3 regions of the Promicromonospora sp. Marseille-Q5078 genome follow, and region 3 is predicted to be linked to each of the others. Evidence: predicted binding sites of a transcription regulator. Region 3 holds the regulator's gene; each other region holds the start of a gene.
The links. The regulator HspR, encoded in region 3, represses chaperone genes until heat shock. The targets are predictions, from matches to a motif close to AAGTTGAGTCNNNNNGACTCAACTT.
Positions count from the first base shown of each region.

Region 1: ACQFYA_RS01630 (Hsp20/alpha crystallin family protein) is a predicted target of HspR. The motif match lies at 3,659-3,683, and genes of this name have one in related genera.
Region 2: clpB (ATP-dependent chaperone ClpB) is a predicted target of HspR. The motif match lies at 1,796-1,820, and genes of this name have one in related genera.

Region 1 covers NZ_JBNPQG010000001.1:356,062-361,839, forward strand. The annotation lists gene ACQFYA_RS01605 (ABC transporter permease) at 1-352, shown strand, start outside; gene ACQFYA_RS01610 (NAD(P)/FAD-dependent oxidoreductase) at 388-1,623, opposite strand; gene ACQFYA_RS01615 (nucleotidyltransferase domain-containing protein) at 1,731-2,279, shown strand; gene ACQFYA_RS01620 (HepT-like ribonuclease domain-containing protein) at 2,276-2,605, shown strand; gene kilB (plasmid transfer protein KilB) at 2,581-3,093, opposite strand; gene ACQFYA_RS01630 (Hsp20/alpha crystallin family protein) at 3,209-3,622, opposite strand; gene ACQFYA_RS01635 (pectate lyase family protein) at 3,724-5,172, opposite strand; gene ACQFYA_RS01640 (hypothetical protein) at 5,387-5,778, opposite strand, start outside.
Region 2 covers NZ_JBNPQG010000001.1:646,084-651,861, forward strand. The annotation lists gene ACQFYA_RS02995 (alpha/beta hydrolase) at 1-592, opposite strand, end outside; gene ACQFYA_RS03000 (LppM family (lipo)protein) at 603-1,721, opposite strand; gene clpB (ATP-dependent chaperone ClpB) at 1,870-4,509, shown strand; gene ACQFYA_RS03010 (C40 family peptidase) at 4,544-5,392, opposite strand.
Region 3 covers NZ_JBNPQG010000001.1:4,033,366-4,039,143, forward strand. The annotation lists gene ACQFYA_RS18565 (sigma-70 family RNA polymerase sigma factor) at 1-1,409, opposite strand, end outside; gene ACQFYA_RS18570 (hypothetical protein) at 1,642-2,406, shown strand; gene ACQFYA_RS18575 (DUF1540 domain-containing protein) at 2,493-2,801, opposite strand; gene ACQFYA_RS18580 (heat shock protein transcriptional repressor HspR) at 2,957-3,385, opposite strand; gene ACQFYA_RS18585 (DnaJ C-terminal domain-containing protein) at 3,423-4,439, opposite strand; gene grpE (nucleotide exchange factor GrpE) at 4,554-5,192, opposite strand; gene dnaK (molecular chaperone DnaK) at 5,189-5,778, opposite strand, start outside.

The sequences.
Region 1 (5,778 bases), 3.7 Mb from region 3:
CGCCTGGCTGGCGGTGGGCGGGATCCTGGTCCTGTTCACCCTCGCCATGACCTGGCTCGCCGTGATCGCCGGGCTGTCGGCGAAGACCGTCGACGGCGCGAGCGCGTTCAGCTACCCGCTGATCTTCCTGCCGTTCATCAGCTCGGCGTTCGTGCCCACGGACACGATGCCGGCGCCGGTCGCCTGGTTCGCCGAGCACCAGCCGGTGACGTCCATCGTCGACACCGTGCGGGCCCTGTTCGCCGAGCAGCCCGTCGGCACCGACATCTGGGTCGCGCTGGCCTGGCTCGTCGGCATCCTCGCGGTCGCCTACGGCTTCGCCATCGCCGTCTACCGGCGCAGGATCGGCTGATCACCCCGGCCGAATCGAGCGTGCTGACTTTCTCCTCACACCGTCTCTTCGAGGAGAAGGTCAGCACGCTCGTCGCGTTCCGGGCGGGTGGCCTCGCGCCGACGCGGGTCGGTGACGAAGGACGGGAAGGTGACCGAACCGGGCCGTCGCGCCTCCCAGGTCAGCTGCTTCACGGTGCTCCAGCACACGAGCTCCTTGAGCCACGCACCGAGCCGGCCGCCCAGGCGGCCGCCGAGGAACACCCGCACCGGGACGTCGTCCCGCCCGGCGAACTGGAACAGCCCCGCGCCGCGGCCGAGGCTGAGGCACTGGCCGAGGAAGCCGACCGCGAGCGGCGCGGGACCGGCGCCCGCGAGCCGCGCGAGGACGGTGTCCGCCGCCACCCCGCCGAGCTGGCCCGCCGCCTGGCAGCTCATCCGGAACGGCAGGTCCGACGGCGCGGCCGCGTCGCCGGCGGCCACGATGCGGTCGTCGTCCACGCTGGTCAGGGTCTCGTCGGTGCGCAGCCGGCCCGCCGCGTCGGTGCTCAGGCCGCTGCGGGTGGCCAGCCCGCCCGCGCGGAACCCCACGGTCCAGATCGTGACGTCGCTGGGGACGTGGCGGCCCGAGGGCCCGTCCGACCCGCCGAGCTGCACGGCGTCGGGCGTCACGGCCGTCACGGTGGCGCCGGGCCCCTCGAGGATCGTCACGCCGAGCCGCACCAGCCGGTCGGCCACCGCCGCCCGGCCCTTCGGGTGCAGGTACGGGCCGAAGACGTCGCCGGCGACCAGTGTCACCTCACGGCCCTGCTCCGCCAGCTCGGCCGCCGTCTCGATGCCCGACGGCCCGGCGCCCACCACGACCACCCGCGCCTCCGGCCCGGCGGCCGCCAGCGCCGGGGCGAGCCGGTCCGCCTCCTCCAGGCTCGCGATCGGGAAGGCGTGCTCCGCGGCCCCCGGCACGGTCGGCGCGGCGCTGGCGCTGCCGACCGCGTACACGAGGTGGTCGTAGCCGAGCGTGCGGCCGTCGGCGAGCTCCAGCCGGCGGGCCGGGGCGTCGATCCGGTCCACCTCGGCGACCTCCAGCCGGACGCCGGCGGCCAGCACCTCCCGGTAGTCCACGACCGCGTCGTCCGAGCCGGCGACCCGCTGGTGCAGGCGGATCCGCTCCACGAACGTCGGTCGCGCGTTGACCAGCGTCACCGCCACGTCGTCGCGCTTCGTCAGCCGGTTCGCCGCCATCACACCGGCGTACCCGCCGCCCACCACCACGATCTCGGTCCTGTCCGACATCTCGTCTCCTCGGTCGTTCGTCTCGCGTTCGGTTGCTCACCGTGACGACGAGACGCGGGGTACCGGTGTGACGACCGTTTCGATAGCATCTGCTATCGGAGGTGCTGATGACCCAGGACGACGCGGACGGATCGGCCGTCGAGAGGGCCTTCGCCGACTATCTCGGCGCCTTGGCGGACCGGGCCTCGGCACTCCGCCTCGAGGCGCGGACGACCCTGGAACGAGGCGCTCGGCAGGGGCAGGGCCTCGGCTGGAGCCAGCGTCGGATCGCCGACGCTCTCGGCCGGAGCCAGCCCGAGGTCAAGAGGCTGCTCGACCGAGCGGGACCCGACCAGCTGCCAGCCGGTTCCGCCGGCGCGCCCGCGCGCAGGTCTGCCCTCGACGAGGTGCTCCGGGTCCACCGGGACGACATCGTCGCCGCTGCCGCGCGGCACGGCGCCCGGCGGGTGCGGCTCTTCGGGTCGGTCGCCGAGGGGACCTCGGCCGCGAACTCTGATGTCGACCTCCTTGTCGACCTCGACGACGGTGTCGGGCTCTTCGCGCTGGGTGCGCTCGAGGTCGAGCTGGAAGGTCTCCTCGGTCGCCCGGTCGACGTCGTTCCCGAGAGATCGCTGCGACCCGCCGTGCGGGAGTCCGTCCGCGCGATACCTCTGTGAAGCGCACCGACGCCCAGCTCGCGCGCGAATCGTTGGAGCACCTCGCGATGCTTCAGCGTCACGTCGCAGAGGGATCCTGGGACGCGCAGATGACCGTCGACGCGGTGTGCCTTCGCCTAGCGGCCGCCATCGACAGCGCGTCGCGGCTGAGCGAGAGAGGCCGTGCGGAGGCGTTCGGGGACGGCTGGCCAGCGGTCTGGGCGACCCGCAACCGCATCGTCCATGGCTACACGGCGGTGGACGGTGAGATCGTCAGGGCGACGGTAGAGAACGATCTGGGTGCCTTCTGGGCCGCGCTCGATCACCTGATCGATCGTCCGGACTGATCGGTGTGCGCGCGGACTGGCCCGGCCGGATCAAGGTCGCGTCCGGCCGCGCGGACGAACTCCCGGATTCGTGCATGGGTCGAATCGCGAACCGCCTCGACCTCGCGGCGCGAGCTGGCCGGCTTGAAGGCGTTCATGCTGACGAAGAGCGACTCCGCCTGCTGGACGATCTCATCGGAATCTGAGAGCAGCTGCAGGCGGAACAACGCCTGCTGAGTGATGTCTCGCTGTCGGCGTACCTCGTGGTCGTGCTCAGGAACCGGTGAATCGTCGTGCTGGTATCGCGCGTACCAACGGTCGATCTGTCCGCGCCTGTACCTGGCGAGCGCCCCCGCATACTCGGCGCAGGCGAGCAGGCGTTCCTGTCGGAGCTTCTCCAGGCGGGCGACCTCTCCCGCTTCGATGACGCTCTTTCTTTGGAACCGGTGCTGAAAGAGGACACCGAGGAGGGTTCCGACGACGGCTACAGCGGCGGCGACTGCTTCCATGGTTCATGGAGATAGCACGTCAAGCCCTCTGTGCGCCTCCTGATGGTCGACACGACGACGGCGCCCCGGTCGCGGGTGCGACCGGGGCGCCGTCGAGCGGTGCGTGATCCGTGGATCAGGCGGTGGTGACCTCGATGCGCTGCGGCGTCGTGCCGGTGAAGACACCGACGACGGTGACCGTCAGGACGCCCGCGTCGTAGGCAGCGCGGACGGCGTCGCCGTCCACGGCCTTCGGCAGCGTGACGACGCGGCGGAACGAGCCGAAGCGGACCTCCGAGATGCGGCGGCCCTCGGACTCCTCCGAGCGCTGGTCCTTCCGCTCGCCGCGCACGACGAGCTTGCGGCCCTCGACCTCGACGGTGACGTCCTCGGCCGGGTCGATGCCCGGCAGGTCGAGGCGGGCGACGAGGTCCTCGCCGTCGCGGTACACGTCGGCGGCGGGCACGGGGCCCTCGGTCGCGAGGCGCGGGGTCCACAGGTCGCGGAGCCACGCGTCGGCGAACGGGGTGCGGGTCAGGGTGGTGGTCATGCTGTCCTCCTCCAGGTGGGTGCTGCTGACGGGTACAACTTGAGCCACCCCGACTCAATTTCCGGGTTCGCCGACGGCGGACTCGCCCGCGGACGCGCGGGTCAGCGGGTGGACGGGGTGGGGACGGAGAGGGTCCCAGCGCCGGTCGCGGTGCGCGCGTGTCGTTCCACCGCGGATGCCGTGGTGAGCGGCTCGTACGCGTACGGCGGCACCCAGTCCACGGTCGCCGTGAAGCCGGCCGTCGCCCAGTCGGGCAGCGGTTCGCCGGTCGAGGCCGCCTCCGCGACGCGCTCGTCGTACTGCGTCGCAGCGATCGACTCCAGGTCGACGGGGCGCTGCTTGAACCACGAGCCCTCGTCCGCGAAGCGGGTCGCGTTCCACACGCTCACGGCGACCGTGGCGTCCGCTCCCGGTCCCGTGTAGTCGAACGAGTTGCGCTCGGAGAACACCTGGGACTCGTAGCCGAGGCCGATGAAATAGTCGTACCCACCGTCGACGGCGGCCGCGCTGGTCATCGGCGACTCCGGGTCGTTGACCCGGCCGAGAAAGTAGTTGTTCACCACGTGCACCTGCCCGAACCGGACCCGCGGGGAGCGCTGCCCGACGCCGTCGAAGAAGTTGCCCATGTAACTGACGTTCAGGTGCCCGCGCTCCTTGTCCCCGTGCTCGTCACCGGAGGCCAGCATCATCGCCTTGTCGTGGTTGGTGATCAGTGAGTTGCTGACGGTGATGAAGTCCGAGCCGTCTTCGATGTCGAACAGGCCGTCGTGCCGGTTCGCCGGCTCGCCGTCGGGCCCGAGCGGGGCGTCGCGGTCGAGATGCTTGCCGTCGGTGAGGGTGACGTGGTCCACCCAGACGTTGGTCGAGGTGACAGCGGACATGGCGTCGAACCGCGCGTCCCAGGTGCTGCCGGGCTGGTCCCACCAGGTGAAGTAGTCGACCGGAGCCTCGACCGTCACGTTGCGGATCACCACGTTGTGCGCCAGGTGCAGCATGATGGTGGCCTGGTCGAACCCGGCGTCGTCGCCGAGGCCCACGATCGTGGTGTTGCTCGGGATCTTCAGTTCGGTCTGCGACTTCATCGCCCGGCTCCCGTTGACACGCAGTCGCCGCTGGTCGCCGCAGTAGTCGTGCAGCCCGTCGCTCCAGCCTTCGAGGCCGAAGCAGCTGAGGAACTTCGTGAAGTCGTAGCCGGGCGCGAAGTCCTGCTCGCCCAGCAGGGTGCCGTCGTCGGCCTCGTTGCCGTGCACGGTGCCCGAGACGTAGACGATCTTGGGCGCGTCCCGGTCGCCCCGGTTGTCGAGCGCGGCGAGCAGCTCCTGGCGGTTGCTGACCGTGTACGTCGACTCGGTGTCGGCTCCGGCGCCGCCGTCCGTGCCGCCGTTCTCCGAGGCCCAGCCCGGAGCCTCGTCGGTCGTGCTGAACGTGCGGCCGGGGGGCGAGTCGGGACCCGCGGTGGCGGTGGGCGCGGCGGTGAGGGCGCCGGCCGCGGTAGCGGCGGCAAGGGTGAGGGCACCGAGAGTGGTGCCTAGCCTGCGGCGGACGAGCATCGGGTGGACCTTTCGCGACGTCGGGAAGGGGTCCATCCATCGCAGCGACGGGAACTCATCATCGAGAAACCGGTTACCGAGACGGTGGTGACAGCACCCTAACCATCGAGCGTGCGTCGTGCGCTGGAACCACCCTGCGGACGCGGCCATGCGCCGCGCGTCCCACGCCGAAACGGCACGTGCCGTCGCCGGGGCTGCCGCCCTGTGGCGGCGGTCAGCAGGTGCCGGCGCCCTCGAGGTCGGCGCAGACCAGGCGGGTGCGGGCCTCGGTGACGGTGGTCGGCTCCGTGGTGCTCGTCGTCGAGATCGTGCCGGGGATGTCGGTCCAGGTGCTGGTGCCCTGGACGCGGAAGCGGCCCTGCCAGGTGGTGGTGAGCGAGACCGCGACGCCGGCGCGGTACGTGTTGCCGTGGTCGTCGACGGCGGTGCCCGCGTCCGCGCCGGGCGTGCCGAGCCGGCTGTACGTGTGCCCGACCCACGAGGCGTCAGGCGTCGGGTCGCCCTCCTGCCACGCCTCCCCGGGGCTCGTGGTGGTGAGGGTGCTGCCACTCGGGGAGAACGGGTCGTCGAAGTTCCACGTGAACTCGGCCGGCTCCGCGCGGATGA
Region 2 (5,778 bases), 3.4 Mb from region 3:
ACCGCGGCGCGAACCGTCCGACGACGTCGATCGCCCACGTCGCCGGGCCACGCATGAGCCAGCTCTCGTTGAGCTCGAGCCACGGGCTGTTGAGCACCAGCGCGTCCGCCCGGCCGGGGCGGGCGTTCGCCCACAGCGGCGCGACCAGGCCGCCCGTCGAGTGCCCCAGCACGACCAGTCGCTCGTGCCCCGCCGCCCGTACGACGGCGGCCGCGGCGTCGAGGTCCTGGGCGTACAGCGCCAGGTCGTCCACGAGGTTGGGGTCGCGGCCGGCGGTCGTGTGCGCGGGCAGCGCCCGACCGTGGCCGCGCAGGTCCACCGCGTAGAACGCGATCCCGCGCGCGGCGAACGCGCGCGCGACGTGGGGGTGGAAGAAGTAGTCCACGAAGCCGTGCACGGACAGCACGGCCGTGCGCGCCGGCCGGGACATGGACGACCCCGGCGCTGGCGACCCCGGCGCTGACGGCCCCGGCGTGGACGGGACGTGCCGCACCAGCACGGCCTCCGCGGCGCCGGGCAGGTCGAGCGTGCGCGCCTGGAACTCCGGCCCGAGCACGTCCTCGCGCCACGCCCCGGCGTCGGGGCGTGGCACGGCCGGTGCGTCAGGCACCCTGCGGCGGGTCGGTCGGGCGGCGCTCGGTGCCGGGCTCGTCGGTGCCGGGCTCGTCGGTGAGGGGTTCATCCACGACGGGCTCCTCGGTGACCGGCGACTCCGTGCCGGGCTCGACGCCGGGCTCGACGGCGGGCTCGCGGACGGTGTCCTCCTCGCCGGGACGCCCGGGCTCCAGCGGCTCGGCGACGGGGCCGGTGGTCGCGCCCGTCGTCGGGGCGGCGTCGGGCGCGCGCTCGGGCTCGTACGGCTCGGCGACGGGGCCGGTCGTCGGCTCCGTCGGCGGCGCCGCGGCGGGCGGCGCGCCGAAGACCTGCTCCTCCGGCGTCGGGCCGGCGCCGGGGGCGGGCACCGCACCGGGCGCGGCGCCGGCGGCGAGCGCGGTGTCCCCGGTCGTGGTGCCGGTGGCCGTGGCCGACCGGCGGTTGTTCCGTACGACGAACCAGACGACGAGCCCGATGACGATCAGGCCGACCACGAGCCCGACGATCCACCACGGGAACCCGCCGGCGCCCTCCTCGGCGGCGCCGCGCGCGTGGATCTCGGTGTTCTCGCCGATCGCCGGCGTCCAGGTGACCGTGGTGCCGTCGACCTGCCCGGAGTCGGAGACGTCGCTGACCGCGCCGGGGAACGTGATGGAGAGCTGCACGTCGAAGGCGTCCTGCACGTTCTGCGGCAGCTGCTCGAGCTGGTCGGCGCCCTCGGAGAGGTCCACCGTGCCGTCCACCACGTACTCGTCGCCGTCGCGGGTGATGGACACGTCGGCGGCACCGTTGCCCCCGACGTCCTCGATTGGGGTGTCTGTGAACGTGATCCGTGTGCCGGTGTACTCGTCGTCCGAGTACGGCTCCTGCGTGGCACCCTCGGGCAGGTCCAGCCCGAGCTCGCCGCCGGCCTGGTCCCAGAGCTCGCCGGGTTCCATGCCCAAGGTCTCCGCGAGCTGGTTGGAGAATGCCGCGATCATCGTGCCCGAGACGGTGTCGTCCTCGGACACCGTCATGTCCATGTCCAACCTCAAGCACCCGGCGAGGACGAGGAGGCCGACGGCGGCGAGCGTCGCCGCGATCGCGGTGCGGAGGCGGCGACGGGGGCCGCGGGCTGGAGTGGTCACCGACCCAGCATCCCGCAGGCGGGAGCCACCAGCCACCGGGCCGTCACCTGGGCGCACACCCCGTCTTGCCATCAAAGTTGAGCGGAATAGACTCAACTTTGGCGACGTTCCCTCAGCAGACGTCGTCCCGTGTCATCCCGGAGGTTCCATGGACATCAAGCTCACGACCATGTCGCAGCAGGCGCTCGGCGACGCCGTCCAGTCGGCGTCGGCTGCGGGCAACCCGCAGCTCGAGCCGGTGCACCTGCTGCAGGCGCTGCTCCAGCAGACCGGCGGAGTCGCCGTCGGCCTGCTCGACGCCGTCGGTGCCGGCGCGCAGCAGATCGGCCAGCGCGCCCGCGCCGCCCTCGTCGCCCTGCCGCAGGTCAGCGGCAGTGCCGTCGCCCAGCCGTCGCCCTCGCGCGCGATGAGCGCCGTGCTGGAGAACGCGGGCAAGGAGGCCGAGGGGCTGGGCGACGAGTACGTCTCGACCGAGCACCTGCTCATCGGCCTGGCCGCGGGGCAGTCGCCCGCCGCGCAGGCGCTGACGGAGGCCGGCGCCACCGCGGACGCCCTGCGCGCCGCGCTGCCCGCCGTGCGCGGCTCCTCGCGGGTCACCACCCCCAACCCCGAGGGCACGTACAAGGCGCTCGAGCAGTACGGCACTGACCTCACTCAGCGCGCGCGGGACGGCAAGCTCGACCCCGTCATCGGCCGCGACTCCGAGATCCGCCGCGTCGTGCAGGTGCTGAGCCGCCGCACCAAGAACAACCCCGTGCTCATCGGCGAGCCCGGCGTCGGCAAGACCGCCGTCGTCGAGGGACTGGCCCAGCGCATCGTCGCGGGCGACGTCCCCACGTCGCTGCAGGGCAAGCGCCTCGTCGCGCTCGACCTGGCCGGCATGGTCGCGGGCGCCAAGTACCGCGGCGAGTTCGAGGAGCGGCTCAAGGCCGTGCTCGAGGAGATCACCGCCTCGGACGGCGAGGTCGTCACCTTCATCGACGAGCTGCACACCGTCGTCGGCGCGGGCGCCGGCGGCGAGGGCGCGATGGACGCGGGCAACATGCTCAAGCCGATGCTCGCCCGCGGCGAGCTGCGCCTCGTCGGCGCCACGACCCTCGACGAGTACCGGGAGCACATCGAGAAGGACCCGGCCCTCGAGCGCCGCTTCCAGCAGGTGTTCGTCGGCGAGCCGTCCGTGGCGGACACGGTCGCCATCCTGCGCGGGCTCAAGGAGCGGTACGAGGCGCACCACAAGGTGACGATCGCGGACTCCGCGCTGGTCGCCGCCGCCGCGCTGTCCGACCGGTACATCACCGGCCGCCAGCTCCCCGACAAGGCGATCGACCTGGTCGACGAGGCGGCGTCGCGCCTGCGCATGGAGATGGACTCCTCGCCCATCGAGATCGACGAGCTGCAGCGCGTCGTCACGCGCCTCGAGATGGAGGAGGTCGTGCTCAAGGAGTCCGATGACGCCGCGTCGAAGGAGCGGCTGGAGCGGCTGCGCGCCGACCTCGCGGACACCCGCGAGCAGCTCGCCGCGCTCACGGCCCGCTGGGAGTCGGAGAAGGCCGGCCACAACCGGGTCGGCGACCTGCGCGCGCGCATCGACGAGCTGCGCACCGAGTCCGACCGGCTGCAGCGCGAGGGCGACCTCGAGGCCGCCGCGCGCCTGCTGTACGGCGAGATCCCGCAGGTGGAGCGCGAGCTCGCGGACGCGGAGCGGGCCGAGGCCGCGTCGTCGGTCGAGCTCGTCGAAACCTCCGACGGGGTCTCGACGGGTTCGACCAGCGAGGGGCCGATGATCGCCGACAAGGTGGGCGCCGACGAGATCGCCGAGGTGGTCTCCGCCTGGACGGGCATCCCCGCCGGGCGCATGCTGCAGGGCGAGTCGGAGAAGCTGCTGCACATGGAGGACGTGCTCGGCGAGCGGCTCATCGGCCAGGCCGCCGCGGTGCGCGCCGTCTCCGACGCCGTGCGGCGCTCGCGGGCGGGCGTGGCCGACCCCGACCGGCCCACCGGGTCGTTCCTGTTCCTCGGCCCGACCGGCGTCGGCAAGACGGAGCTGGCCAAGTCGCTCGCCGACTTCCTCTTCGACGACGAGCGCGCCATGGTGCGCATCGACATGTCCGAGTACTCCGAGAAGCACACGGTGTCCCGGCTGGTCGGCGCTCCTCCGGGCTACGTCGGCTACGAGGAGGGCGGGCAGCTCACCGAGGCCGTGCGGCGACGCCCGTACTCCGTCGTCCTGCTGGACGAGGTCGAGAAGGCGCACCCGGAGGTCTTCGACATCCTGCTGCAGGTGCTCGACGACGGCCGCCTCACCGACGGCCAGGGCCGCACGGTCGACTTCCGCAACGTCATCCTCGTGCTGACGTCGAACCTGGGCTCGCAGTTCCTCGTGGACCCGGGCCTGGACGACGACGCCCGCCGCGAGGCCGTGCTGGCGGCCGTGCGCGCGTCGTTCAAGCCGGAGTTCCTCAACCGGCTCGACGACGTCGTGGTCTTCGACGCGCTGAGCGTCGAGGAGCTCGGCGAGATCGTCGACCTGCAGGTCGCGGCGTTCGCCCAGCGGCTCGCCGACCGTCGCATCACGGTGGACGTCACGCCCGCCGCGCGCGAGTGGCTGGCGCTCGAGGGCTTCGACCCCGCGTACGGGGCGCGGCCGCTGCGCCGGCTGGTGCAGCGCGAGATCGGCGACCGGCTCGCCAAGGAGCTGCTCGCGGGCGCCGTGTCCGACGGCGACACCGTCGTCGTCGACCTCGACCCCGACTCGTCGGGTCTGGCGGTGACGCGGCAGCTCCCGTGATGCCGAGATAGAGAGGCCCTTCGGCGAGGTGAGGTCAGACGGCCTTGCTGCTGACCCGGATGAACGTCGGGTTGGACTGCCAGATGTGGCGCTTGACGACGCCCACGCGCGGGTTGCCGGCGTCGATCTGCTTGCCGTTGCCGATGTAGATGGCCACGTGACCGGGGGACCAGATCAGGTCGCCGGGCTTGGCGTTGGCGCGCGAGACGCGCTTGCCCACGTTCTTCTGGGCCGAGGAGGTGCGCGGCATCGACTTGCCGATCGCCTTCTTGTACACGTAGGTCGTGAAGCCCGAGCAGTCGAACGACGACGGCCCGGTGGCGCCGGACACGTAGCGCGCGCCGACCTTCGTCTTCGCGATGGCGACGACGGGCGAGCCCGGCTTCTTCGCGGTGACGCCGGTGGTGCGCGACGACTTGTTGGCGAGGTTGCTCGACGCCGGGTAGACGGCGATGCGGACCTTGTTCTTGCCGGTCTTGTACTGACCCCAGACGGGCTTGAACGTCGTCTTGCCGCCGTGCAGCTTGTGGGTCGAGACGATCTTGCCGTTCATGACGAGCTTGGCGCGGCCGGCGATCGCCTTGCCGGCGTGCGTCGCCTTCATCGTGAAGGCGGGGCGGTGCCGGCCGGAGTTCTTCACCATCGTGTGCTTCGACGCCGTGAAGACGGTGCGGGGCTTGATCTTGGCCTTGGCCGTGTGGACGGCCACGGTGCCGACGCTCGCGGCGGCGGTGCCGGTCGCGGCGGAGGACTGGGGCGCGGTGGCGACGATGCCGCCGGCGGTGAGCGCCGTGGCGAGGCCGAGGGCGACGAGTGCGCGCCGGGGGCGGGGGGCCGCGACGGCGGCGGCGCCAGGGCGCGCGGGGTCGTGGGACGTAGGCATGGGCGTGACCTCCAGCCTGCGAGATGAGCTGTCGGGTGAGGCCGAGATCGTTGGCCCGCCACCAGAGGTGGCTGAACCCCAAGGCCGGGAGCGTCCGGAAAGGTGCGTCCGGGCGGCCGGCCGGAAGTGGGTCTCCCGCTGCTGCCGTGAGTTTCGTGGCACCGGGACGCCGGCAGCACTCGGCTGCGTCCCGGTCGACCGACACCTGGTGCAGGAGCGGTCGAGGGACGCTAACCCTGCGGACCCCGCCAGGTCACGCTCAGGTAACGGTGCCTGCGTGTCGCCGGGGCGACCGTCGGCCGGTGTCCCCCCAGGACGAGTCGGGGCATCCCTGTGCGAACCGGGCGCCATTCAGGCGCGCTGCGTGTGACAAAGGTCACTGTAGA
Region 3 (5,778 bases):
GCCGGATCGAGCGGGGCGTCGTCACCGTCGTTCTGACCCTCGTCGTCGCCGGTCCCGACGCTGGCGTCGTCCAGCGGCTCCAGCGGCACCATCCACTGGTCGCCGGGGATCGTCACGGCGGTGGGCGGGGCGGCGGCGGGCGGCTCATGGCTGGCGCTGAGGGCGTTCAGCACCGTCACGACGCCCACGGTGGCGACGGCGACCGCGCTCGCCGCGGCCGCCACGCCCGCGGTGCCCACGACGGCCCCCGCGGCCACCGCCGTGCCTGCGGTGGCCGCGGTAGCAGCGGTCGCGCCCGCCGTGGCGGCCGCCGTGGCCGCCGTGGCGGCGGACCCGGTGGCGACCCCGGCAGTCGCGGCCCCGGCGGAGGCGGCCCCGGCCACGGAGGCCGTGCCGCCGGCGGCGCTCTTCGCCGCGGCAGCGCCGTTGGTGATGCCCGCCGCACCCCCGGTGCCCGCCGCGCCGACCGTCGTGCCCGTGGCGCTGCCGACCACCGTGCCTACCGACGTGCCGACCGACGTGGCGCCCCCGCCGACCGCACCGCCCACGCCTCCGACGGCGCTCCCGGCGCCCACGAGCGCACCGCCGATCGAGCCGCCGATCGGCAGGGCGCCCAGCACGGCCATCCCGGCGAGGCCCACGATCAGCGGGGCGACGACGGACCGCATGCCGTGCGCGATGTCCCCCAGCTCCAGCACGAGAGCACGGCACTCGGCGCAGGTCTCGAGGTGCGTGTCGACCCGGGCGACCTCGCGCCGGGCGAGGCCCCCGCGCACGTACGCGCCGAGGAGGGGGTTCACCGCGCGGCACCCGTCCGAGGGCGCGTGCGTCAGGTGCTCCTGCAGGTAGCCGACCCGCAGTCCCTCGCGGGCGCGGTAGGCGAGGGCGGAGACGCCGTTGGGCGTCAGCCCGAGGATCGGCGCCACCTCCGCCGGCGCGCGGCCCTCGATCTCCGTGTACCAGAGCACCGCCTGCCAGCGCTCCGGCAGCGCCTGGTAGGCGTTCTTCACCACGGAGTGCTCGAAGCCCTCGAAGGTCGAGGCGTCGGTGGAGTCCACGACGCCGAGCGCGGCCTCGAAGGTGCCGTCGTCGGCGGTGGGCCGGGTGCGGCGCACCCCGCGCGCGAGGTCGGCCGCGAGCCGCCGCACGACCGTCAGCAGGTAGGCACGGAACGTCGCGTCGGGTCCGCCGCCGTGCTGCAGGACGGAGAGCACGCGGTGGAACGCCTCGGACACGAGGTCGTCCGCGTCGGCCCCGGAGCGGACGTACTGCCTGGCCACGGCCCGTGCCGCCGGCACGTGCCGCACGTACAGCGCACCGAACGCCTCGAGGTCTCCGCCGCGCACGTCAAGGATCAGCTCGGCATCACTGCGTGCCGAGTCGTCCGATCCCACGTAGACGTCCGTCATGGCCGACCTCGCTCTGGCGACTCCGCGTGACAGATCACGCGGCCCCCCGTACTTTACGTGCGTTCACCCTCTGGTCGGAGGGTGAACTTCCTCAGGAAAGCCGCAGGATTGGCGCAGGATTCCGTGCTCCGAGCAGCGGAGATTGCTTGCCCGGACGACGTACCCGATGAAAAAGGCCCACAACTGCGTCATGATTGCTTGCCATGGGTGTCTCTTCATCATGAACCGGTCCATGAGCGGGCCCGCGGACGCGCCTGAGCAAGGCTCGGACGTGCTCGACCGCTGGCGCGCCACCAGCCTCGCCGAGGTCTGGCTGCGCCCCGACGACTGGTACCACCCTGCGGTCGACGCACTGGTCGAGGCCTTCGACGACGGCCGCTCCCCCCACGCCGCCGCCCACCGCCTCGGGGCCGCGCGCGGCCGTGCCGGCGTCGGCCTGGGCGAGGCGCTCGACGACGTCGAGTGCCTGTACCGCGCCACCCAGCGCCCGGCGGACCCGGACGCCATCCGCGCCGTCGCCGTCGGCTGGGTGCGGGGCCGGGACGCCGAGCCCGCGCCGGGCGCGGTCCGCGACCCCGCCACGGGGCTCCCGACGCGCGAGTACCTCGTCGAGCGGCTGCGGGAGACCTACGGCGCCGCCGTGGGGCGGGAGGACGACGTCCCGAACACGTACTGCATCCTCGTCGTCGACGTCGCGGTCGACGGGCTGGCGCCCTGGGACCGCGCGGCGCGTTCTGCGACGGTCGGGCGGGCGCTCGAGCAGGTGTTCGGCGAGGGGCACCCGATGGCCGCGCTGACCGACGGCGTCTTCACCGTGCTGGCGCGCCGCGACACCGGCGTGCCCGACCTGGCGAAGGCGACGCGCAGCGTCGTGGAGCGCAACGCCGCCCTCATGGGCCTCGGGGACTCGCTGCGGCGCCCCACCCGGGTGTGGGTGGAGCGTCTGCCGTCGTCGCACGCCGCCGCCACCGAGCTGCTGGGGCAGCTGGCCCGCTGATCCGGGCCGACGACACGGCTCGAGCCCGCCGAGACGAGGTCTCGACGGGCTCGATCACTGAGTTTCCGTCAGTCGCTGAGGTTCCGTCAGTGCTGGGCGTACGTGAGGCAGTCGGCGTGGCCCGCGTCGTCGGGGCCGGGCCCGACGCGGATGGCGCCCGCCGCGCACTCCAGGTCGTGGTTGTGGACGCAGTCGCCGCGCTGGCACGCGCCCACGTGGGCGACGACCTTCTCCAGGCCACCCTTGGTGCTCAGCGGGATGAACGTGGCGCACGACGCGTCGCCACGGTGCCCGGCGATGGTCACCGCGCCGGCGTGGCAGCCGTGCTCGTGGTTGTAGCCGCAGCCCTCGACCGTGCACTCGGTCACCTCGGGCATCTCCATCAGAGTGCTCATCGTGCCCTCCTCGCCGCTCGTCGTCGGCTCTCGCCGCCTTCGGCCAGGATATTCCTCTCGCGCGAATATGCACAGTGAATTCGACATCGAATTCACTAAGGAAAGCCTTACCCATTGCTTCGTGAATTAAAGAAGAATTGCGTTGCGTAAGACGGTCAGCCGCGGCGGGGCAGGGGGCGCCAGAGCACCAGCGCCCCCTCCTCGGCCTCCAGCTCCGCCCGCTCGGCGCGACGCACGCGCTGCCCGCGCCGCACGACGACGACGTCGCCCGAGGACCCGGCGGCGAACACCCGGCCCCCCGGCTGCATCGCGAGGGCGGCGAGGCGACCTTCGAGCTGCGCCACGTGTTCCTGCAGGTCGAGGATGCGCCGGATCCCGGCGAGGTTGATGCCCTCCACCTGCGCGAGGCGCTGGATCTCCAGCAGGCGCGACACGTCGCGCTGGGAGTAGCGCCGGCCACGGCCGGCGGTGCGCCGGGGCGTCACCAGGCCGAGCCGGTCGTACTGGCGCAGGGTCTGCGGGTGCATCCCGGCGAGCCCGGCCGCCTGCGACACGGTCAGCACCGGGGCGTCCTCGGTGACCATCGCTACCTCCCTCGCGCGGTGGACGTCGTCGGGGGCCTCACTCCGCGGCGCGCTGCGCCAGCCCTGCCCGCACGTCCTCGTGGTCGCTCTCGGCGGCGAACGCCTCGAGCGCCTCCTTCGCCTTCTTGCCGAGCTTCTGCGGCACGGTCACCTGCACCGTGACGAGCAGGTCGCCCTGCGCCTTCGCGGTCTTCACCCCGCGGCCCTTGACGCGCAGCACGCGGCCCGACGGCGTGCCCGCCGGGACCTTGAGCCGCACGGTCTGCCCGTCGAGCGTCGGCACCTCGAGCGTCGTGCCGAGCGCGGCCTCCGCGAAGGTGACGGGCACGGTCATGCGCAGGTGGGCGCCGTCGAGCGTGAACACCGGGTGCGGAGACACGTGCACGGTGACCACCAGGTCGCCGGCGTCACCGCCGCCCGTGCCAGGGCGGCCCTTGCCGGGGATGCGGAGCCTGCGCCCGTCGTTCACCCCGGCGGGGATCTTGGTCTTGACCTTGCGGCCGTCCACCGTGAACTCCACGGTGGCGCCTTCCACGGCCGTGCGGAACGGCAGCGTGGTCTCCGCCGCGACGTCCGGGCCACGCTGTGGCGTGGTGAAGCCGGCGCGCCGGCCGCCGCCGGTGCTGCGGAAGCCGCCCTGGCCGCCGAGCATCGAGCTGAGGATGTCCTCGAACCCACCGCCGCCCGCGGCGCCGCCCTGGGGGTACTGCTGGTAGCGCACGTTCGGGCCGCCGGCACCGCCGAACATCGAGCCGAAGACGTCCTCGAAACCGTTGGTCCCGCCGCCGCCCGGCCCCGCCGCGAAGCGGGCGCCGCCGCCGGCCATGGCCCGCACGGCGTCGTACTGCCGGCGCTGCTCGGCGTCCGAGAGCACCGCGTACGCCTCGCCGATCTCCTTGAACTTCGCCTCGGCGGCCTCGTCGCCCGGGTTCTGGTCCGGGTGGTACCTGCGCGCCAGCTTGCGGTACGCCTTCTTGACGGCCGCGTCGTCCGCGTCCTTGGGGACGCCCAGCGCGGAGTAGAAGTCCTTCTCCATCCAGTCCTGACCTGTCACGACGCCCCCTTCCTGGTCATGCTCGTGATCTCATCATCCTCGCCGTTCGAGTGCTGGTTGAGCCTGTCGAAACCCTGGGGCGGGTTTCGACAGGCTCAACCGGCGGTCGCGGTGCTACTCGGGCCCGACGACCCCGACGCGGGCGGCGCGGACCACCTTGTCGCCGATGCGGTAGCCGGGGTCCACCACCAGCGTGACGGTGGTGGCGGTCGCGTCGGCGTCGGCCTGATGCATGAGGGCCTCGTGCACCGTCGGGTCGAACTCCTCCCCGACCTGGCCGAACCGCTCGACCCCGAACCGCGCCAGCGACGCGTCGAGCTTCTCCGCGATGGCCGCCATGGGCCCGCTCAGCTCGGCGTGCTGCTTGGCGCGCTCGATGTCGTCGAGCACGGGCAGCAGCGCAGTGAGCACGTCCTGCGTGCCCTGCACCCGCGCCGCCTCCTGGTCGCGGATCGACCGGTTGCGGTAGTTGGTGAACGACGCCCGCTCGCGCTGCAGCGCGTCCAGGTGATCCGCCGCCTCGGCCTTGGCCTTGAGCACCTCGGCGCTCTCGGCGGCCTCGCCCTCGGGCTCGAAGTCGAGCGCCGCGAGCGGGTCGCCCTCCCCCGCCTCGGAGCCGGGCTCGGGGGCGGGCTCGGCGGCGCGCGCCTCGCCCGACTCCGGGTCGACCTTGCGCTTGTCGGTGAACTGGAACGGGGTCTCCCCCGAGCCCTCGTCAGGCTCGGGGGTCCCCTGCGGGTTCTGGTCCGTCACTTCTTGTCGTCCTCGTCGTCGACGATCTCGGCGTCGACCACGTCCTCGTCGGAGGCGGACGTGCTGCCCGCCGCCGAGGCGGCGTCGTCGGCGGCGGCCTCGGGCTCGCCCGCGGCCTGCTCCTGCTCGGCCGTGGCGTAGAGCGCCTGGCCGATCTTCTGCGACGAGGCGCCGAGCTTCTCGTACGCGGTCTTGACGGCGTCGGCGTCCTCGCCCTCCAGGGCGGTCTTGACGCCGGCGATGTCCGCCTCGACCTCGGTCACGACCTCGGCGGGAAGCTTGTCGCGGTTGTCCGCGATCTGCTTCTCCATCGAGTACGCGAAGGCCTCGGCCTGGTTGCGGGTCTCGGCCTCCTCGCGACGCTTCTTGTCCTCGGCCGCGTGCTCCTCGGCGTCCTTCACCATGCGGTCGATGTCCTCCTTGGGGAGGGCCGACCCGCCGGTGATCTTCATCGACTGCTCGGTGCCCGTGCCGCGGTCCTTGGCGGACACGTGCACGATGCCGTTCGCGTCGATGTCGAAGGTGACCTCGATCTGCGGGACGCCGCGGGGCGCCGGGGCGATGCCGGTGAGCTCGAACGTGCCCA